Linked DNA regions of Haloarchaeobius amylolyticus. The protein of the gene in region 2 binds, or shares a complex with, the protein of the main gene of each other region. Links are inferred from orthologs where the notes say so. Each region holds a gene or a part of one and is shown on either strand. Other genes may lie near its edges.

What was found.
Region 1: NOV86_RS01855 (region 2) and NOV86_RS12985 share a complex: the UniProt entries of both Methanocaldococcus jannaschii proteins name them as parts of the RNA polymerase complex. The link is inferred for Haloarchaeobius amylolyticus from one-to-one orthologs.
Region 3: NOV86_RS01855 (region 2) and rpoB share a complex: the UniProt entries of both Methanocaldococcus jannaschii proteins name them as parts of the RNA polymerase complex. The link is inferred for Haloarchaeobius amylolyticus from one-to-one orthologs.
Region 4: NOV86_RS01855 (region 2) and NOV86_RS12980 share a complex: the UniProt entries of both Methanocaldococcus jannaschii proteins name them as parts of the RNA polymerase complex. The link is inferred for Haloarchaeobius amylolyticus from one-to-one orthologs.

Annotation. Positions count from the first base shown.
Region 1 is NZ_JANHDH010000002.1:110,010-112,954, reverse strand. It holds NOV86_RS12985 (DNA-directed RNA polymerase subunit B''), read right to left. Parts: upstream 2,284-2,945; coding sequence 718-2,283; downstream 1-717. Other genes in the region: NOV86_RS12980 (DNA-directed RNA polymerase subunit H), read right to left, coding at 2,287-2,514; rpoB (DNA-directed RNA polymerase subunit B), read right to left, coding at 1-714. UniProt on the Methanocaldococcus jannaschii protein: DNA-dependent RNA polymerase (RNAP) catalyzes the transcription of DNA into RNA using the four ribonucleoside triphosphates as substrates. The Rpo2 subunit (Rpo2N and Rpo2C in this organism) is implicated in DNA promoter recognition and in nucleotide binding.
Region 2 is NZ_JANHDH010000001.1:351,494-358,877, forward strand. What follows is about bases 2,636-5,441. They hold NOV86_RS01855 (RNA polymerase Rpb4 family protein), read right to left. Parts: upstream 4,314-5,441; coding sequence 3,957-4,313; downstream 2,636-3,956. Other genes in these bases: NOV86_RS01845 (16S ribosomal RNA methyltransferase A), read right to left, coding at 2,636-3,199; NOV86_RS01850 (DUF655 domain-containing protein), read right to left, coding at 3,240-3,818; NOV86_RS01860 (50S ribosomal protein L21e), read right to left, coding at 4,318-4,608; NOV86_RS01865 (GNAT family N-acetyltransferase), read left to right, coding at 4,811-5,389. Also shown: NOV86_RS01830 (5-methyltetrahydropteroyltriglutamate--homocysteine methyltransferase), read right to left, coding at 1-499; NOV86_RS01835 (HemK2/MTQ2 family protein methyltransferase), read right to left, coding at 571-1,173; NOV86_RS01840 (mechanosensitive ion channel family protein), read right to left, coding at 1,174-2,367; more of NOV86_RS01845, read right to left, coding at 2,360-2,635; NOV86_RS01870 (hypothetical protein), read left to right, coding at 5,465-5,710; NOV86_RS01875 (cystathionine gamma-synthase), read left to right, coding at 5,796-6,962; NOV86_RS01880 (MBL fold metallo-hydrolase), read left to right, coding at 7,002-7,384. UniProt on the Methanocaldococcus jannaschii protein: DNA-dependent RNA polymerase (RNAP) catalyzes the transcription of DNA into RNA using the four ribonucleoside triphosphates as substrates. This subunit is less well bound than the others.
Region 3 is NZ_JANHDH010000002.1:111,660-114,655, reverse strand. It holds rpoB (DNA-directed RNA polymerase subunit B), read right to left. Parts: upstream 2,416-2,996; coding sequence 586-2,415; downstream 1-585. Other genes in the region: NOV86_RS12985 (DNA-directed RNA polymerase subunit B''), read right to left, coding at 2,419-2,996; NOV86_RS12995 (DNA-directed RNA polymerase subunit A'), read right to left, coding at 1-584. UniProt on the Methanocaldococcus jannaschii protein: DNA-dependent RNA polymerase (RNAP) catalyzes the transcription of DNA into RNA using the four ribonucleoside triphosphates as substrates. The Rpo2 subunit (Rpo2N and Rpo2C in this organism) is implicated in DNA promoter recognition and in nucleotide binding.
Region 4 is NZ_JANHDH010000002.1:104,611-112,054, reverse strand. The notes cover bases 1-2,866. They hold NOV86_RS12980 (DNA-directed RNA polymerase subunit H), read right to left. Parts: upstream 1,615-2,866; coding sequence 1,387-1,614; downstream 1-1,386. Other genes in these bases: NOV86_RS12965 (cold-shock protein), read left to right, coding at 2,709-2,866; NOV86_RS12970 (group I intron-associated PD-(D/E)XK endonuclease), read left to right, coding at 2,210-2,650; NOV86_RS12985 (DNA-directed RNA polymerase subunit B''), read right to left, coding at 1-1,383. Outside these bases: more of NOV86_RS12965, read left to right, coding at 2,867-2,903; NOV86_RS12955 (bacterio-opsin activator domain-containing protein), read left to right, coding at 3,479-6,487; NOV86_RS12950 (ABC transporter substrate-binding protein), read right to left, coding at 6,767-7,444. UniProt on the Methanocaldococcus jannaschii protein: DNA-dependent RNA polymerase (RNAP) catalyzes the transcription of DNA into RNA using the four ribonucleoside triphosphates as substrates.

The DNA.
Region 1 (2,945 bases), on a different replicon or contig from region 2:
AGCGAGCGCGCGGTCGACCGAGCCGCCGTTCAGGACCAGTGCGTCCTCGATGTTGAAGCCCTCGTAGGACATGACCGCGACGGTGAAGTTCTGGGCCGCCGGGCGGTCGTCGTAGCCGATCTGCTCGGTGGTCTGGGTCTTCACCATCGAGAGCTGCGGGTAGTGCAGCAGGTGCTGGCGCGTGTCCGGGCGGATACGGTAGTTCGCCGCGGGCAGCCCCAGCGACTGCTTGATCATCCCTGCACCCATGGTGATGCGGGGCGACGCGTTGTGTTCCGGGTACGGGATCATCCCCGCACCGATACCGAAGATGAGCTGCGGGTCGACCTCGAGGTGCGTGTGGTCCTCGTTGAGGTCCTCCTCGTCGACGGCGACGTAGATGTCCTCCTCCTCCTCGGCGTCGATGAACTCGACGTAGCCGTGCTCGACGAGGTCGTCGAACTCCAGTTCGCCGTTCTGGACCGCCTGGAACTCCTCTTCGGAGATGAGCGGCTCGCCGTCCTCGACGACGAGCAGCGGGCGGCGGGCACGCCCCGCGTCGGCGTTGATGATGACCTCGCGGGTACGGTCCTTGACCGAGACGTTGACCATCTCGGAGACGTCCCCCAGTCGTCGTGCCTCTCGGATCTGTTCTGCTAGCTCGTGTGGTTCGGGGTGTGTCCCGACCAGACTACCGTTGACGTAGACTTTCGCTTCTCGCTGTTGGCTTGCCATTGTTTAGTCGTCCGCGGGTTGCTCCTGACCCTGTCCCTCGAGTCCGGGGATACCCTGTACCCCCATCGACGCGAGCTCGCGCTTGAGCGCCTGTTCGTCCTCGATGTTCTGCGACAGCTCCATGGCCTGGGCGAAGTTCTTCACCAGCCCACAGTTCGGTCCCTCCGGGGTCTCGGAGGGGCAGATGCGACCCCACTGGGTCGCGTGCAGGTCGCGTGCCTCGAAGTGCGGCTGCGACCGCGAGAGCGGCGAGCGCAGCCGGCGCAGGTGCGACAGCACACCCATGAAGTCCGTCCGGTCGACCAGCTGGGAGACGCCGGAGCGGCCACCCACCCAGTTCCCCGTCGCGATGGGGTGCTCCAGGCGCTCGGTCAGCACGTCCGAACGAACGACCGTGTTCACGGAGAGCTGCCGGTTGCGCATGTTGGCGCGCTCGAGCTGGTACTTCACGTCACGCGCCAGTTTGTTCAGCGCGGTCCGGAACAGGTCCTTCATCAGGTCGCCGGAGACCTTCAGCCGCTTGTTGGCGTAGTGGTCCTTGTCGTCCGAGTCGCGGCGCTGGAGTGCGAGCTCGAAACACGCCTCGGCCATCCGGCAGAGGTAGAACGCCTTGTTGATGCGCACGTCCTCCTCCTCGACGCCGTCCTCGTGGAGGTGCGGGAGGAGGTAGCGGTCGATGACGTAGTTCGCGCGCTTGAGCTGGTAGTTCTTGCCCTGCCCGGAGGCGACGCGCTTGCCCAGTTTCTCGATGGCCTCCTCCTGGGACTGGACCTCCGCGGCTTCCAGGTTCTCCAGCATGTACTTGACGACCTCGGGGTCGTCGCTGACGCGGTGGACGATCTCCTCGTCGGATTCGAGGCCGAGTGCGCGCACGAGCGTCACGAAGTTGATGCTGCCAGAGACCGACGGGAACGAGACCTCGAGCAGGCCCTCGCGGTTCCGCTCGGTCAGCACCAGCGCGCGGTACCCCCGGCGCTGACTGAACGTCTTCGCGACCTGGATCTCGTCGCCGTACTTGGTGTCGTACTCCGCGAGGATCTTGTTCGGGGCGAGGTCCTCGCTCGTCATCAGGACGCGCTCGGAGCCGTTGACGATGAAGTAGCCACCGGGGTCGGCGGGGTCCTCGCCGATCTCGATGAGCTCCTCGTCGGAGAAGCCCGCGATGTTACACTTCTCGGAGCCGACCATGATGGGCATCCGGCCCACCTTCGTCTCCGTGGAGTCGACCACGCGCTCCTCGCCCTCCTCGCCCTTCACGATGGACATCTCCATGAACACGGGCGCGGAGTAGGTGATGTTGCGCAGGCGAGCCTCCTGCGGGTAGAGCAGTTCTTCGGACCCGTCGGCCTCGCGCACACGCGGGGTCACGACGCGAACGTCGCCCAGCTCGACGTGCACCGGTTCCTCGCCTTCCTTGTCGCCGATGTCCGTCTCGATGGTCGCCTTCTCGTCGACGACCTCCTGCATCCCCCGCATGAGGAACGCGTTGAACGAACGGAAGTGGTGTTCTGCGAGTCTGTCCTTCGAGAAGTACTCCTTCGAAATCGCGCGTCGTTTTGATCGGTCCATTGTTCACTCCACCACGAGTCGGTATACGACCGCCTCGTCTGTTGTTCGCGAGTCCCGGACGACCTTGATGACGTCGCCGACCTCGGCGTCGTCGGGGAGCGCGGGATCCGTGCGCTTGATCTTCGGCAGGTCTGTGCTATCGATGTCGTACTCCGTGAGCACATCCTCGAGTTCGTCCTCGTCGAGGACGGTGTGCTCCGGAACCATTTCATGTTGGCTTACGTCTACCATGGGTGTGTCTGGCCAGAGGGAGAAGCTGCTGTCACGAGATACTACAGGTCACTATTAGTGGGACCCATTTAACGCTTGCCAAGTCGTCCGAGACTTAGCACTATCGGTTCCCGTCAGCCCGACGGGGGTTCGCAGGACCGAGGTGTCCCAGTTGCGAATAGATGTTACAGTCTCACGATTGCACTACTGTACTAAATGGTTTGCCCCACGCCCTCCCCTACCACACGCCCATCGATTGGAAAGCCTTAATACTGCGACTGCGAAACGAGTGGTTGCAGGAAGCCCGGGTGGTGTAGTGGCCCATCATACGACCCTGTCACGGTCGTGACGCGGGTTCAAATCCCGCCTCGGGCGCTTTCTCAAGCGAACTATTCGACGAGTACCGCGTAGCGTGTGCTCGTCTCCGTGAGCGAGAAGACCCCCACAGAGGG
Region 2 (7,384 bases):
CGCCGGCGAGGAAGTCCGCGACAGCGTGGAGGAACGCGGTCTCGTCACCGTAGTACTCGTCGGTGGCGAGGTCGGCGAGCGAGTACGGGCCGGGGAGGACGGCCTGCAGGCCGTCGTCGACCAGTGCGGTGGCGGCCTCGAGTTCTGCGGCCACGTCGCCGTCGAAGGTGAGTTCCTCTTGGACGACCGGCTCGCGGTAGAAGTTGTTGTTGTCGTAGTAGCGGACGATGCCGCGGGTCTCGACGCTGTCGTGTACCGTCAGGGGGTGTGCGAGCATGTCGTCCCAGCGGAGCTGGCCCTCGCCGACGAGGTCGACGCCCGAGTCGACCTGCGCCGTGACGACCTCCTCGCGGGCCTGCTCGTACACGGCCTGGATCTCCTCGCCCTCGTCGCCGGAGATGAGGTCGTGCTTCTGGTGGCCCTTGAGGTCCGAGAGGTCCGATTTCGCCCAGTCTGGGAGCGGGAACAGTCCCAGTGTCGTAGAGACGAGTTCTGTCATTCGTACCCGTCGCTTGGAAATGCGGGGCTTTAATATTTTCGAACCTCGCAAATGCGCAGTAGTAATCCGAGCTAGCGAACCAGTTTCAACACGGTCAGCGTCTCGAACGGGAACGACTCGTCGCGCAGCGCGACCGCGCTGAAGCCGTTCTCGGCGGCGCGGTCGACGACCTCGTCCACGCCGGTCAGGCTCGAGACGAGGAGGTACACCGCGCCATCGGGTGCGAGTACACGACCGACCGAATCGAGGAACGGGTCGACCACGGCCCGGCCGTCCTCCCCGCCCGTGAGCGCGACCTCCATCCAGTCGTCGCGGGCGGCCGCCGCGTCCTCGGGCAGGTACGGTGGGTTGAACAGCACCACGTCGAAGGCGCCGTCGCGGAAGGGCGAGACGAGGTCGGCCTGCACGACGGCGACACCGTGTTCCGAGCGCTCACGCGCCTGCCTGCACGCGTGCGGGTTCAGGTCTGAAGCGACCACCTCGGCCCCTGTCTCGGCCGCGACGTGTTCGGCGACGTAGCCCGAGCCCGTCCCGACCTCCAGGGCGCGGCGGGCTTCGCCAGCCTCGCGTTCGCCCATGTCGGCTGCTGCCGCTTCCGCCAGCAGGTGGGAGTCCTCCGCGGGCTGGTACACCTCGGTCTCGACGCCGCGACGGTCAGCGAGGTCCTTCGGCATCTACGAGTCACCTCCGTCGCTATTCCTGCCGCCCTCGCCACCGCCGCCGTCGGCGGCGGCCTCGGCCGAGGACTCCACCCCGACCGCCTCGCCGGTGACCTGGAAGCCACCGGCCTCGGCGCGCCCGGAGAGTTCGCGCTGCGGGAAGGGGATCTTGATGCTCTCGGCCTCGAACGCCGACTTCAGGGCGGTCACGACCTCGGTCCGCGCCCGCCACTTGCGCCGGGCGCTCGGCTTGTCGATCCAGAAGCGGACGCCGAGGACCACCGCCGAGTCGGCGAAGCGTTTGACGATGACCTGCGGGGTCGGCACCGACAGGATGTCCTCGCAGTCGTCGAGGGCGTCCTCGGCGACGGCGACGGCGTGTTCCACGTCGCTGTCGTAGTCGACACCGACCTCGACCTCCAGCCGGAGGCGCCCCTTGCGGGACCGGTTGACCACGCGCTCGCCGCTGACGATGTCGTTGGGGATCATCACGTACTCGCCGTCGAAGGTCTGGATGGCGGTGTTGAAGATGGAGATGTCGGTGACGATGCCCTCGCTGTCGCCGATCTCGACCCAGTCGCCGATCTCGAATGGTCGGGCTATCATCAGCACGAACCCGGCCAGCACGGCCCCGAGCGTCTGCCGGGCGGCCATCCCGACCACGATGCCGGCGAAGCCGGCCCCGACCAGCAGCCCGGTCAGCTGGACGCTCCAGATGCCGAGGATGACGATGAGGCCGATGGTCCAGAGCACCACCTGCGTGATGCGGTAGGTGAGCTGGCGCTGGTGGTCGGAGAGGGCCTTCGTCGAGGCGAGGAACTCCTCCAGGATCCGCTTCGTCACCCGCGAGACGAGGTGGACGGTCAGCGCGACGACGGCGGAGATGGCGATGCGCGGCCCGTCGTCCTGGTTGATTGGCAGCCCGCGCATCGCGGCGACCACCTCGTCCGCCGACCCCCAGAGGCCGACGACGACGGTCGCGGCCCCACCGAAGGTCACGGCGATGACGAGGATGGTCAACACGTCCGCGAGCGCGTCACCGAACTCGTCGCGCATGCGGTCCTGGACCCGGTTCGTGACGTAGCCGAGACCGGCCATCACGCCGAACGCCGCGAGGGTCAGGAGGAGCTTCAACAGCGTGCTGTCGACCAGCGTCGACAGCGAGTTCACCTCCCGCGCCAGCGCGTCCCAGGACGCCAGTTCAGCCATCCGTCACACCACGGCCGACGTCGGCCGCAAGCGTGGCCAGCTCCGCGAAGGTCGCCGGCTCGAGGTTCCCGGCGCGTTTGCTCATGAGGTCCTCGTCGGCGGCGTCGACCACCGCGTCCGCGTCGTCCAGCCCGGAGATGTGGGCGGTGTTGCGGATGGCGTTGCGCATCGTCTTCCGGCGCTGCGTGAACACCGCCTTCACGAAGTCGAGGAAGAACTGCTCGTCCTCGACCTCGTAGTCCGGGTCGCGCGGGGTACAGCGGACGACCGCGCTCTCGACCGCCGGCGGGGGCGAGAACGCCTCCTTCGGGATGGTCTCGACGATCTCCACGTCGGCGTAGTGCTGGGTCGACACCGAGAGACGGCCGTAGTCGTCGCTGCCCGCCTCGGCGACCATGCGCTCGGCGAACTCCTGCTGGAACATCAGGACGAGGGGCTTCTTCAGGGGGAGCAGCCGGAACGTGATCTGGCTCGACACGCCGTAGGGGAGGTTCGAGACGCAGGCCGTGAAGTCGGGCAGGTCGACCCGCAGGGCGTCGCCCTCGACCACGTCGAGGCGGCCGTCGTCGCGCTCTGCGGCGAACTCCTCGCGGAGGAAGTCGGCGAGGTGGTCGTCGCGCTCGATGGCGGTCACGTGGTCGCCGCGGGCGAGCAGTCGGTCGGTCAGCGCGCCGTTCCCGGCACCGATCTCGAGCAGGTGGCTCGTGTCGGCGTCCTCGGGCAGATAGGAGGTGAGTCGGTCGAGGACGCGGTCGTCTACGAGGAAGTGCTGGTCGCGGTTCGGGTCACCACGAACACCGGCGCGCGACAGCAGTCCGTCGGGGTCTCTCATCGATTGGCGCCGGCTACGGGGCCGAACGGGGTAAAACTGCCTACTCGTCGCGCCGCCCGACGAACGTCTTGTACTTGAGGTCGTCGTCGCGCAGTTCCTCGATGATGCGCTCGACCAGCACCTCCTGTGGGTTGTGCAGGCCCGCGACGCGCTCTTCGAGGTCCTCGAAGCTCTGGAAGGGCTGTTGCTTGCGCTGGTCGAGGATGGAGTTGCGCAGTTTCTTGCCGATACCCGGCAGCAGGTTCAGCTGGTGGAGCCGCAGGGTGATGGGCTGTGCGTCGTTGTAGAAGTCCACGAACCGGTCCTCGTCCGCCTCGACGATGTCGGCGACGACGTACTCCAGTTCGGACTGTGCACCTCCCGAGAGGTCGTCGTACTCGACGTTCCTGATGCGTTTGACGTTCTCTGCGGGCGGGTCGACGTCGACGTAGTCGTCGATGCCGACCTCGGGCGTGGACTCGAAGGTCACCTCGAACAGCCGGAAGTCGCGCGTGCCGAGGGCGTACGCGAGCGGGTCCTTGCCGTATCCACTGCGTCCGTCGCTGGACCGGCCGTTCGGAAAGATGTCGAGAACGACAGCCTGGACCGGCGGCTCCTCGTCGCGTTCGGAATCGCTCATTCTAGTTCTATGATAGGGGGACCGCGTATTTAAAAGATTGGCGTGTGGAACCCTCGTCGACCCATCGCGGGCCGGAGCAAACGCTGCGGACCGGGTGGAGACCACCGGAGAAATCTACGGCGGAGACGATACTCGCGTTCAGACGTACTTCGCGACGACGTTGAGGATCTCGTCGAGTTCGTCGCCGGAGAGCGAGTAGCGCTCCTGTGCGTACAGCGAGCGGAGTTCCGTGCGGTCCTGCGGGAGGAGGTTGGTGATCTTGTAGGCCGTGGCCTCGTCCACCTTCTCCAGTTCCTGCAGCTCCTCGACGAGCGCCTGCGAGTCCTCGACGCTCAGCACGGTGAACCGGTTGACGTGCTCGATGGCGCGAGCCAGCTCGTAGCGCATCTCGCGGTCCTCGTCGACTGCCCGCTCGGCCTCGATATCGGCGAGGAGTTCCTTCGTCTCGGAGACGGTGAGATACTCCTCGTCGAGCTTCTCCTTGAATATCGTCATGGGGTTACTGCTGGGCCTTGAGGTGGGCCGGCGCGGCGATGAGCTTCTTCTTCTTGCCGCCGTCGGTGATCTCGACGAGGAAGGCCGAGCCCTGCTTGCCGACGACCTCGCCGGTCTGACCGGAGAAACGCGGGTGGAACCGACCCTTCGCGACCGACGGGTCGATCTTGAGGTGGACCTTCTGGCCCTCCTCGAAGTCCTGGATCGCGCGCTGCGGCGGGGAGGTACCGCGCTCTCGGGGGTGGTTCTTGAGTTTGTTGCGTGTCTTCTTGAGGGGTCCGTGCGAGTTCGGCATAGTCGTACGCCCCTCTTGTCCCGTCGCCATTATAAAACGCACGTTGTTCGCTCGCCCCCGTTCCCGGCCGTCTCGCTGGGTATCGGGCCGTCGGGCCGACCGGCAACGTCACCCAGGGGTTGGGAAGACCTTATACAGAATGGAACACTCGACTGGAAAGTTCTTTATACTGTGTCCAATCAGTTGCTATCGGGTTCAAAATATGGATGTTCGTAGTCGTAATCTGGAAAATAGTATCGGGACGACCAACAGCACCACTGGTGACTTCGACGAGTGGCCAGCCGCGGACGGGACCGGCGCGTCCGGGTTCCACGACCGCACCGGCCGCACGGTCGGCCTCGCCCGCCGTGACGAGCTGACGACCGAGGACGTCAAGGAACTGGTCGAGATGTACGCGGAGTTCGACCCCCCGGGCGGGGCACACGGCCTCCCACCGGTCCGCGAGTCGCGGATCCGCGAGTGGCTCGACGCCCTCTCCATCGGGTTCCACGCCCTCGGCCGGCACCGCGGGCGGGTCGTCGGGCATGCCGTCCTGGTGCCCACGGACGAGGCCGCCTTCGAACTCGCCATCTTCGTCCACCAGGACTACCGCCACGCTGGCATCGGGACCCGGATACTCACCGAGGTCCTCGCGATGGCGGTCGACCGCGACGTCCCGGAGGTTCGTCTCTACGTCGAGCACTCCAACGACGCCGCCATCGGGCTCTACGAGTCCGTCGGCTTCGAGGGGGAGGTCGTCGGCCCCGGCGAACTGGAGATGCGGCTGTCGCTGCCGGCCTGAGACGCGACCGACCCGACGTTCACGGTTCCCGAAGAGTGTCTGACGTTTTTATCATGTGAATGAGAACCATGCAACATGTCCCGCGCTCGGTACGCCGCCCTCCTCGCCGGCCTCGGCGCTGCCCTCACTGGTGGCGTCTACGTGACCGACGTCGACCCGCCCGCCCCCGCCGAGGCGACGAACGCGGCCACGCAACCACTCGCCGGGGCCGACCCACTGTTCGTCCTGACGGTGACGGTCTGGTGCCTCGCCGGCCTGTTCACCGCGGCGGTCATGCGACTCGAACCCACCTCCCCGGGTGACGACAGCCGGTCCGGCTGACCCTGCGCCGCATCGGAGGACTCGCCACGCCGCTGCGCCAGCGCGCAACGCAAGAGTAACCCGTCCCGGCATCGATGCCCCGCACATGACCGACGACGAGGACCATCGCATCGAGACGCGGTCGATCCACGCAGGGCAGGAACCGGACGAGGAGACGGGCGCGCTGATGACGCCCATCTACGCGAACTCGACGTACAAGCAGGACGGCCCCGGCGACCACCGCGGCTACGAGTACTCCCGGACCGCGAACCCGACGCGGACCGACCTCGAGGCCAACCTGGCGAGCCTCGAAGGCGGCGAGTTCGGGCGCTGTTTCTCCTCCGGGATGGGGGCCATCAACACCGTCCTCAACCTGCTCGAATCGGGCGACCACGTCGTCACCGGCGAGGACGTCTACGGTGGGACCCACCGCATCTTCACGCAGGTGTACGAGGACTACGACCTCGAGTTCACGTTCGTGGACATGACCGACCTCGACGCCATCGCTGACGCGATGCAGGCGAACACGGAACTCCTCTGGCTCGAGACCCCGACGAACCCCCTGATGTCCATCGTCGACATCGAGGGCGCCGCCGAGGTCGCCCACGAGCACGACGCGCTCTGTGCCATCGACAACACGTTCGCGACGCCGTACCTCCAGCGACCGCTCGAACTCGGCGCCGACATCGTGAGCCACTCGCTGACGAAGTACCTCGGTGGCCACTCCGACGTGGTCGGTGGCGCACTCGTCACCGACGACGCGGACCTGGACGAGCGCATCGGCTTCTACCAGAACTCCGTGGGCGCGACGCCCGGCCCGCACGATTGCTTCCTCGTGCTGCGCGGGACGAAGACCCTGCCCGTGCGGATGGACCGTCACTGCGAGAACGCCAGCGCCATCGCGACGTGGCTCGACGACCACCCCGCCGTCTCCGAGGTCTTCTACCCCGGCCTCGAGGACCACCCCGGCCACGACGTCGCGGCCGCACAGATGGACGACTTCGGCGGTATGCTCAGTTTCGAGGTCGACGGGACGCTCGAACAGGCCAGCACCGTCGTCTCCGAGACCGAGGTGTTCACCCTCGCGGAGTCCCTCGGCGGCGTCGAGAGCCTCATCGAACAGCCCGCGGCGATGACCCACGCGGCCATCCCGCGCGAGGAACGTCTCGAGGCCGGGCTCACCGACGGCCTCATCCGCGCCTCGGTCGGCATCGAGCACGTCGACGACCTGAAAGCGGACCTCGAACAGGCCTTCGACGCGGCGGGCCTCTAGGGCACAACGACTTTTCTGCTGGCCGTCCCACGATACCACATGACACCGGACGGCGTCCACCCCCTCTCGCTCGAGTTCGACTTCGGGGACCGCGAGCTGACCATCCATCCGACCGTCGTCGAGACCGACCACGGGCTGGTCCTCGTCGACGTGGGACTGCCCGGCGCGGTCGACCGGCTCGAACCGGCGCTCGACGACCTCGGCTTCGCCCTCGCGGACGTCTCGACGGTCATGCTCACCCACCACGACGGCGACCACGCGGGCGGCCTCTCGGAACTCGAGGAGGCGACCGACGTGTTCGTCGTCGCCCACGCCGACGAGGTCCCCTACGTCGACGGGGAGGAACAGCCCGTCAAGTCACCGCCGGACGCCGAACGCTACCCGCCGGTTCCAGTCGACCTCGAACTGGTCGGCGACGAGGT
Region 3 (2,996 bases), on a different replicon or contig from region 2:
TCGGCCTCGTCGTCGGGGTCGGGCTGCATCGCGGCGGCGATGCGCTGGGAGTACTCGCCGGTCAGCACCTGCTGGACCTCGTAGTACGTGGTCGGCTTCTCGTGCTGGATGTCGAACTGGATCTCGCCACAGTGCGGGCAGCGGTCCTTCTTGCGGGCCTGGCGGATGGCGGCCTTCGTCACGTCGTTGAGGTCGCCACCGAGGCGTCGCGTCTGGGTGAGCTGCTCGCGGAACTCCTCTTTCTCGTCCTCGGTCAGACAGAGGCGGGCACACTCGCGGCAGGTGCCACGCAGCAGGCGGCGGATGAGCTTCGTGAACCCGACGTGGATGACGGGTGCGGCCAGCTCGATGTGGCCGAAGTGTCCGTTACACGAACCGGAGTGCTTCCCGCACGTCTTGCACTCCAGGCCGGGGTCGATGACGCCCAGGCGCGGGTCCATCAGCCCCATGTCGATGGGGAAGCCGTCGTCGTCGTAGGTGTCCGCCGTGATGATCTTCGTGGCGGACATCTCTCGGTACTCCTCCGGGTCCATCAGTCCGAAGTTGATCTCGCCGATCTCCTTCGGTGTCTGTGAGCTTGCCATGTTAGACTGCGTCCTCCAGTTCCAGTCGCGGGGCGATACCGAGCGCCTTCATCTCGTCGAGGAGCAGTTTGAACGCGTAGGACATCTCGATCTCGTGGATGTCCGTCTCCTCGCCACAGTTCGGGCAGTAGACACGGCGCTGGTCGACGTTCTCGACCGCGCTCATGCCACACTGGCCACACACGTTGATGAACTCGCGGTCGGACTCGTCGAGGAGCCGTTCCTTGAGCGCCATCGCGGCACCGTGCCCGATGAGCACGTCACGCTCCATCTCACCGACGCGCAGGCCACCCTCGCGGGCACGACCCTCGGTCGGCTGGCGCGTGAGCACCTGCACCGGCCCGCGCGAGCGGGCGTGCAGTTTGTTCGAGACCATGTGGTAGAGCTTCTGGTAGAAGATGACCCCGACGAAGATCTCGGCCTCGATCTTCTCGCCGGTGACGCCGGAGTACATGATCTCCTTGCCCGAGGACTTGAAGCCGGCCTCCTCGAGCCCGCCGCGGATCTCCCACTCGTCCTCGCCGGTGAACGGCGTCCCGTCGACACGTCGGCCTTCGAGTGCGCCGACCTTGCCGCCGAGCATCTCCAGCACGTGGCCGACCGTCATGCGCGACGGCAGCGCGTGCGGGTTGACGATGAGGTCCGGGACGACACCCTCCTGCGTGAAGGGCATGTCCTCCTGGGGCGCGATGTGGCCGACGACACCCTTCTGGCCGTGTCGCGACGCGAACTTGTCCCCGAGTTCGGGGATACGCTGGTCGCGCACGGACACCTTCGAGAGCTTCGAGCCGTCCTCGCCCTCCATCAGGGTGACGGTGTCGACGACACCGGACTCGCCCGAGCGCATCGTGACGGAGGTCTCCCGGCGCTTCTGCGGCGAGAGGCCACCCATGTCGTCCGGCTCCTCGAGGAAGCGCGGCGGCGACGTCTTCCCGAGCAGCACGTCGTTCTCGCCGACGCGCGTCTCGGGGTTGACGAGGCCATCCTCGTCCAGGTGCGTGTACGCGTCCTCACCACGCGCACCGCGGACGTCCTGGCTCGGAATCTCGAAGCGGTCCTCCTGGCCACCCGGGTACCGGCGCTCCTCGCCCTCGTAGGTACGGAAGAAGTGCGAGCGAGCGAGCGCGCGGTCGACCGAGCCGCCGTTCAGGACCAGTGCGTCCTCGATGTTGAAGCCCTCGTAGGACATGACCGCGACGGTGAAGTTCTGGGCCGCCGGGCGGTCGTCGTAGCCGATCTGCTCGGTGGTCTGGGTCTTCACCATCGAGAGCTGCGGGTAGTGCAGCAGGTGCTGGCGCGTGTCCGGGCGGATACGGTAGTTCGCCGCGGGCAGCCCCAGCGACTGCTTGATCATCCCTGCACCCATGGTGATGCGGGGCGACGCGTTGTGTTCCGGGTACGGGATCATCCCCGCACCGATACCGAAGATGAGCTGCGGGTCGACCTCGAGGTGCGTGTGGTCCTCGTTGAGGTCCTCCTCGTCGACGGCGACGTAGATGTCCTCCTCCTCCTCGGCGTCGATGAACTCGACGTAGCCGTGCTCGACGAGGTCGTCGAACTCCAGTTCGCCGTTCTGGACCGCCTGGAACTCCTCTTCGGAGATGAGCGGCTCGCCGTCCTCGACGACGAGCAGCGGGCGGCGGGCACGCCCCGCGTCGGCGTTGATGATGACCTCGCGGGTACGGTCCTTGACCGAGACGTTGACCATCTCGGAGACGTCCCCCAGTCGTCGTGCCTCTCGGATCTGTTCTGCTAGCTCGTGTGGTTCGGGGTGTGTCCCGACCAGACTACCGTTGACGTAGACTTTCGCTTCTCGCTGTTGGCTTGCCATTGTTTAGTCGTCCGCGGGTTGCTCCTGACCCTGTCCCTCGAGTCCGGGGATACCCTGTACCCCCATCGACGCGAGCTCGCGCTTGAGCGCCTGTTCGTCCTCGATGTTCTGCGACAGCTCCATGGCCTGGGCGAAGTTCTTCACCAGCCCACAGTTCGGTCCCTCCGGGGTCTCGGAGGGGCAGATGCGACCCCACTGGGTCGCGTGCAGGTCGCGTGCCTCGAAGTGCGGCTGCGACCGCGAGAGCGGCGAGCGCAGCCGGCGCAGGTGCGACAGCACACCCATGAAGTCCGTCCGGTCGACCAGCTGGGAGACGCCGGAGCGGCCACCCACCCAGTTCCCCGTCGCGATGGGGTGCTCCAGGCGCTCGGTCAGCACGTCCGAACGAACGACCGTGTTCACGGAGAGCTGCCGGTTGCGCATGTTGGCGCGCTCGAGCTGGTACTTCACGTCACGCGCCAGTTTGTTCAGCGCGGTCCGGAACAGGTCCTTCATCAGGTCGCCGGAGACCTTCAGCCGCTTGTTGGCGTAGTGGTCCTTGTCGTCCGAGTCGCGGCGCTGGAGTGCGAGCTCGAAACACG
Region 4 (7,444 bases), on a different replicon or contig from region 2:
GCGACCCCACTGGGTCGCGTGCAGGTCGCGTGCCTCGAAGTGCGGCTGCGACCGCGAGAGCGGCGAGCGCAGCCGGCGCAGGTGCGACAGCACACCCATGAAGTCCGTCCGGTCGACCAGCTGGGAGACGCCGGAGCGGCCACCCACCCAGTTCCCCGTCGCGATGGGGTGCTCCAGGCGCTCGGTCAGCACGTCCGAACGAACGACCGTGTTCACGGAGAGCTGCCGGTTGCGCATGTTGGCGCGCTCGAGCTGGTACTTCACGTCACGCGCCAGTTTGTTCAGCGCGGTCCGGAACAGGTCCTTCATCAGGTCGCCGGAGACCTTCAGCCGCTTGTTGGCGTAGTGGTCCTTGTCGTCCGAGTCGCGGCGCTGGAGTGCGAGCTCGAAACACGCCTCGGCCATCCGGCAGAGGTAGAACGCCTTGTTGATGCGCACGTCCTCCTCCTCGACGCCGTCCTCGTGGAGGTGCGGGAGGAGGTAGCGGTCGATGACGTAGTTCGCGCGCTTGAGCTGGTAGTTCTTGCCCTGCCCGGAGGCGACGCGCTTGCCCAGTTTCTCGATGGCCTCCTCCTGGGACTGGACCTCCGCGGCTTCCAGGTTCTCCAGCATGTACTTGACGACCTCGGGGTCGTCGCTGACGCGGTGGACGATCTCCTCGTCGGATTCGAGGCCGAGTGCGCGCACGAGCGTCACGAAGTTGATGCTGCCAGAGACCGACGGGAACGAGACCTCGAGCAGGCCCTCGCGGTTCCGCTCGGTCAGCACCAGCGCGCGGTACCCCCGGCGCTGACTGAACGTCTTCGCGACCTGGATCTCGTCGCCGTACTTGGTGTCGTACTCCGCGAGGATCTTGTTCGGGGCGAGGTCCTCGCTCGTCATCAGGACGCGCTCGGAGCCGTTGACGATGAAGTAGCCACCGGGGTCGGCGGGGTCCTCGCCGATCTCGATGAGCTCCTCGTCGGAGAAGCCCGCGATGTTACACTTCTCGGAGCCGACCATGATGGGCATCCGGCCCACCTTCGTCTCCGTGGAGTCGACCACGCGCTCCTCGCCCTCCTCGCCCTTCACGATGGACATCTCCATGAACACGGGCGCGGAGTAGGTGATGTTGCGCAGGCGAGCCTCCTGCGGGTAGAGCAGTTCTTCGGACCCGTCGGCCTCGCGCACACGCGGGGTCACGACGCGAACGTCGCCCAGCTCGACGTGCACCGGTTCCTCGCCTTCCTTGTCGCCGATGTCCGTCTCGATGGTCGCCTTCTCGTCGACGACCTCCTGCATCCCCCGCATGAGGAACGCGTTGAACGAACGGAAGTGGTGTTCTGCGAGTCTGTCCTTCGAGAAGTACTCCTTCGAAATCGCGCGTCGTTTTGATCGGTCCATTGTTCACTCCACCACGAGTCGGTATACGACCGCCTCGTCTGTTGTTCGCGAGTCCCGGACGACCTTGATGACGTCGCCGACCTCGGCGTCGTCGGGGAGCGCGGGATCCGTGCGCTTGATCTTCGGCAGGTCTGTGCTATCGATGTCGTACTCCGTGAGCACATCCTCGAGTTCGTCCTCGTCGAGGACGGTGTGCTCCGGAACCATTTCATGTTGGCTTACGTCTACCATGGGTGTGTCTGGCCAGAGGGAGAAGCTGCTGTCACGAGATACTACAGGTCACTATTAGTGGGACCCATTTAACGCTTGCCAAGTCGTCCGAGACTTAGCACTATCGGTTCCCGTCAGCCCGACGGGGGTTCGCAGGACCGAGGTGTCCCAGTTGCGAATAGATGTTACAGTCTCACGATTGCACTACTGTACTAAATGGTTTGCCCCACGCCCTCCCCTACCACACGCCCATCGATTGGAAAGCCTTAATACTGCGACTGCGAAACGAGTGGTTGCAGGAAGCCCGGGTGGTGTAGTGGCCCATCATACGACCCTGTCACGGTCGTGACGCGGGTTCAAATCCCGCCTCGGGCGCTTTCTCAAGCGAACTATTCGACGAGTACCGCGTAGCGTGTGCTCGTCTCCGTGAGCGAGAAGACCCCCACAGAGGGATTCGAACACCAGCAGTCGCAGCCGGCGAGCGAAGCGAGCCAGATCGTCTGCACAGGGTTCAAATCCCGCCTCGGACACTCCTCCCATTTCACGACCACGAGCAGCAATCGAGTCGGAGACGTCTCGCCCCCGAGTTCTTCCCCGATAACGCGCAAGCCTCGACGTGAACACCTCACGGAAGGGCGACGAGACCGAAGCGCTCGTCCTCGCCGAGTTGATGCGGCTCGGGCTGTCGGTATCGGTCCCGTTCGGGGACAGCGACCGCTACGACCTGATCGTCGACGATGGCGACCGGCTCCACCGGGTCCAGTGCAAGACGGGGAGCTGGGTGAACGGTACGGTCCGGTTCAACCTGTACAGTTCGACCGTCGGGTCGGATGGACGGGTCGACGTGCCGTACTCGGCCGACCAGATCGACGCCTACGCCGTCCACTCACGCGAGACCGGGGACGCGTACTGGGTTCCGGTCACGGAGACCGGAGATGGCGAGATGCGGCTCCGGGTCGACGACCCACAGCCGAAGGCTCCCCTGTCGCGGGTCAACTGGGCGTCAGAGTTCCTCGTGGAGCGGTACTTCGGGGGACGACCCTCCCGGGACCGATAGTCGTGGTACCAGTCCTCTAGGAACGCTTATCCGTCCGGGGCCTCTCGTCTCAGAAGCAATGGCGACAGGCAAGGTTGATTTCTTCAACGACACTGGCGGTTACGGCTTCATCGACACCGAGGACGCGGACGAGGACGTTTTCTTCCACATGGAGGACGTTGGCGGTCCGGATCTCGAGGAAGGGCAGGAAGTAGAGTTCGAAATCGAGGACTCCCCGAAGGGTCCGCGCGCTGCGAACGTCGTCCGCCTCTAAGGCTCGACGACCGACGTAGTTTCATTCTTCGACGACCGACCCGCGTAGCCTCGCGGCTCGCGGTTCTGGACCCGTGAGAACGCGGGACACAGGACCGACGATTGAAAAGGCATAAAAGTACCCGGCAGTTAGCAATGAGTGCAGGGAGCCCGGGTGGTGTAGTGGCCCATCATACGACCCTGTCACGGTCGTGACGCGGGTTCAAATCCCGCCTCGGGCGCTTTCTCAAGCGAACTACTCGACGAGCACCGCGTAGCGTCTGCTCGTCTCCGTGAGCGAGAACGCCCTCACAGAGGGATCTGAACACCAGCAGTCGCAGCCCGGAACGGTCGAACGAAGGTGAGACCGCACGCCCGGACCGTCTGCACAGGGTTCAAATCCCGCCTCGCTCCTGTTCGAGCGAATCACCCATCCGAGCACAGCCCGTGCCAGGTCTGGCTCTCCCGACAGTATCCAGAACAGCCGATTCGCGGTATTTTCCAGCCATCTCGATCAATACCCGCCCCTCGGCAGGGGAGGGAAACGACACTCCAGCGACTCTAATCGTTTAGTACCTTGCGCCCGTATCCGGTAGCATGTCGCAGGACGGGATCGGGCAGTTCGAACCACGGGGCGCGACGACCGACGGGGTGACCGTACTGTTCGTCGACAACGACCCGGACTTCGCGGACGTGTCGAAGGCGATGCTCGAACGGGAGAACGCGGCGCTGGATATCGTGCCGGTTCCGGATGGAGAGGCCGCGCTGGCTGCGCTCGACGACGGCCGGCCGGTCGACTGCATCGTGAGTGACTACGATATGCCCGTGATGAACGGGCTGGAGTTGCTGGAGGCGGTCCGGGAGCGCGACGAGCGGTTGCCGTTCATCCTCTTCACGGGGAAGGGGTCCGAGGAGATCGCTAGCGAGGCCATCGCGGCGGGCGTGACGCAGTACCTGCAGAAGAAGCCGGGACGGGACCGGTTCACGCTGCTGGCGAACCAGATCGGGAACGCGGTGTCGCAGTACCGGACCGAGAGCGCCCTCCGGGACCGGGTCAGACAGCAGGAGGCGGTCGCGGCCATCGGCCAGCAGGCGCTGAACGAGCCACAGCTCGACGTGCTGTTCGAGACGACGGTGCGGCGGGTCGCGCGGGCGCTGGACGTGAGTCACGTCCGGGTGTTGCGACGGAGCGGTTCGACGGGCGAGTTGCTACCGGAGGCTGAGGTCGGGTGGGATGCGGAGGCGACCCCGTCGGCGCAGGCCCGGTACGTGGTCGACGCGGACGACACGCCGGTCGTCGTGGTCGACGACATCGCCGAGGAGGAGCGCTTCGAGCCGAACGGAGTGATGCTCGATGCGCCGGTCCAGAGCGGGGCGTGCGTGGCCATCGGGCTACGCGGCGAGACGTGGGGTGTGCTGGAGGCGCACGCGAGCACGCACCGGAAGTTCACCCAGGACGACGTGACGTTCCTCCAGAACGTCGCGACGGTGCTGGCGAGCGCGGTCGAGCGGTCGGTCATCGAGAGCGAGCGCCGCGAGAGCAGCGAGCGCTACCGGACGCTGGTCGAGGTGTCGCCGAACCCCATCCTGGTGCACCGCGACCTCGACGTGGTGTACGCGAACCCAGCCGTGGTGTCCCTGCTGAGGGCCGAGAGTGCCGAGGCCATCATGGATCGCTCCATCGCCGACATCGTCCCGGCGACCGACCTCGACGAGGTCGAGGCGACGATCAACGAGGTCGAACAGGGGACGGTCGAACCGACCCGGCGCGAGCGGCGCATCGTCACGGACGACGGGACGGTCAAGCACGTCGAGACGACCTCGCGCGCCATCGAGTACGAGGGCGAGCAGGCAGTGCTGACCATCGCGACGGACATCACGGAGCGCAAGCAGTACGAGCAGACCCTGAACACGCTCCACGAGACGACCCGCGACCTGATGCGGGCGGAGACGTACGAGGACATCTGCGAGACGACGGCGGGGACGGCCGGGGACCTGCTCGGGCTGTCGGCGCTCGTCGTCTACCAGTTCGACAGCGAGGTCGGCACGCTGGAGCCGGCGGCGACGACGCCGAACACCCCGGAGTTGCTGGAGTCGCCGCCGAGCATCGAGCGCGGCGAGAGCAACGTCTGGTCGGCGTTCAGCGCGGGCGAGTCGCGGTACTTCCCGGACGTCGAGGACGGCAGTGGGCTCTGTGCCGGCGTCGAGAGCGAGCTCGTCATCCCGCTGGGGACCCACGGGGCCATCGTCGCCGCCAGTGGCGAGGTCGACGGCCTCGACGAGTCCACCATCGAGATGTTGCACATCCTCGCGGCGAACACCGAGGCGGCGCTCGACCGGGCCGAGCGCGAGCAGTTGCTCCGGGACCACGACCGGACCCTGAGTCGGCAGAACGAGGAGCTCCGGAAGCTCAACCACACGAACAAGATCGTCCGGGACGTGAACCGGGCGGTCGCACAGGCCTCGACCCGACGCGAGATCGAGCAGGCGGTGTGCGACCGGCTCGCGGACGCGGACCCGTACGTCTGCACGTGGGTCGGCGAGGTCGACCCGGCGACCGAGTCGATGTCGCCGCTGGTCTGGGCGGACGCGGACGCGAACTACATGGACCGCGTCGGCGACACCGCCGAGGAGTCCACGCCCGAGGGCGACCTCTGCCGGCGGGCGACCGAGGAGCAGTCCGTCCAGGTCATCGAGAACGTCCTGAACGCGCCCGACTGGGAGGAGCGCCGGACCGAGTCGCTGACCTACGGGTTCCAGACCGTCGTGGCGGTCCCACTGGTCGACAACGAACGGGTCTACAGCGTGCTCGTGTTGCACGTCTCGACGCCGGAGACCGTCACCGACCGGGAGGTCGAGGTGCTGGCCGAACTCGGCCAGACCATCGGGTACGCCATCCACGCCGTCGAGCGGACGCGGGCGCTCGTCACGGACAGCCGCATCGAACTCGAGTTCCGCGTCGACGACGAGCGCCTCTCGTTCAGCCGGCTCTCGAAGCAGGTGGGCGGGACGCTGACGCTCGACGGCGCCATCGCCCGGCCCGACGGGACCCACCTCTGTTTCGTCACCATCGAGGGCGTGGCCCCGGACGCGGTCGAGGAGACGGTCGCGGACTGGTCGGCGGTCACCTCCATCACCCGCATCACGGAGGACGAGGACGACCAGCGGACGCTGTTCGAACTCCGGCTGGCCGAGCCGCGGCTGTTCGAACTGCTGCGGGAGTACGACGGTTCGCTCCGGGAGCTGGAGGCGACGGACGGGGTGACCGAACTCCTCGTCGAGTTGCCCCAGGGCGGGGACACCCGCGGGCTCTGGAACGACATCCAGGAGACCTACCCCGGGACCGAACTCGGCGCGCGCCGGGAGACGACCAGCACCGCGCGGAAGACCCGTGACCTGCGCACCTGGGTCGAGAGCGAGCTGACCGACCGGCAGTTCGAGGCCCTGCAGGCGGCCTTCTACGCCGGCTTCTACGCGTGGCCGCGGGGCGTCACGGGCGAGAAGCTCGCGGACGCGCTCGACGTGACGCCGCCGACGTACCACTACCACCTGCGCGCGGCCGAACGCAAGCTCGTCGAGTCGGTGTTCGAAGCCGACTCTAACTGATTAGAGTACACGGTTCGTAGACACGAAGGGATTAGAGTAAACGGTTAATCCCGTTCCTCGCATACGAGTAGATGGCGAATGAGCAGCTAACCGCTGTCGCCACCCCCATACTCCCCCCAACCCCCCCTTCCTGACGAACCAACACCCCCGAGGTGTGACTGTGTGTCGAAATCGAGTTCTCCCGAGAGGCGTGACTATGGGTCGAGCTGGGTCGGGCGACGACCGAAGAAACAGACCGCAGTGGGATGACAGCAGTGTCGTGGGCGGGTCGGTGGTCCCCTATCCTCGGTTGCCGATGCGGACCTTGTGGAGTTTCTGGCGCGAGTCGCCGCCAGCGCCGTACTTGTTGACGTCGACCCAGTCGTACGCGAAGCGCTCGGAGACCGCGTGGTAGGCCGGCAGCAGGACCATGTCCTGCCAGTTGGCCTCCTCGAGCGTGACGTAGGCCTGCTCGCGCTTCTTGGCCTTCTGGCCGGTCGGTGCCTGGTTGTTCTGGATGGTCTCCCACGCGTTCTTCGCCTGACTGGTCCCGTCGCCCTGGGCGTCGTCCCAGTCGACGTACGCGCCGGCCGCGCCGCCGGTGGTGTCCGTGATCTCCGGGGGCGCCATCTGGCCCCAGAAGTTGTCCGGGGCGGGCCAGTCCATGATCCACCCGAGCGAGAACGCCGCGAGGTTCCCCTTCCGACCGCGGTTGAGGAGCGTCGAGAACGGCGCCTCCTCGAGCTTCATGTTGACGTGTGCACTGCTGAGCTTGTCGCGGAGGATCTTGCCCAGGCCCTGCCACGTGTCGGACTGGTAGGTCGTGAACGTGACCTCGTACTTGTTGTTCGGGCCGTAGCCGGCGTCCTCCATGACCTGGCGTGCGGACTCGAGGTCGGTCGTGTTGTAGCCGTACGGGTAGTTGTTCTTCGCGTGCTCGTCGTACGCGGAGACGCCGCCGGGGTAGATGCTGGGCGG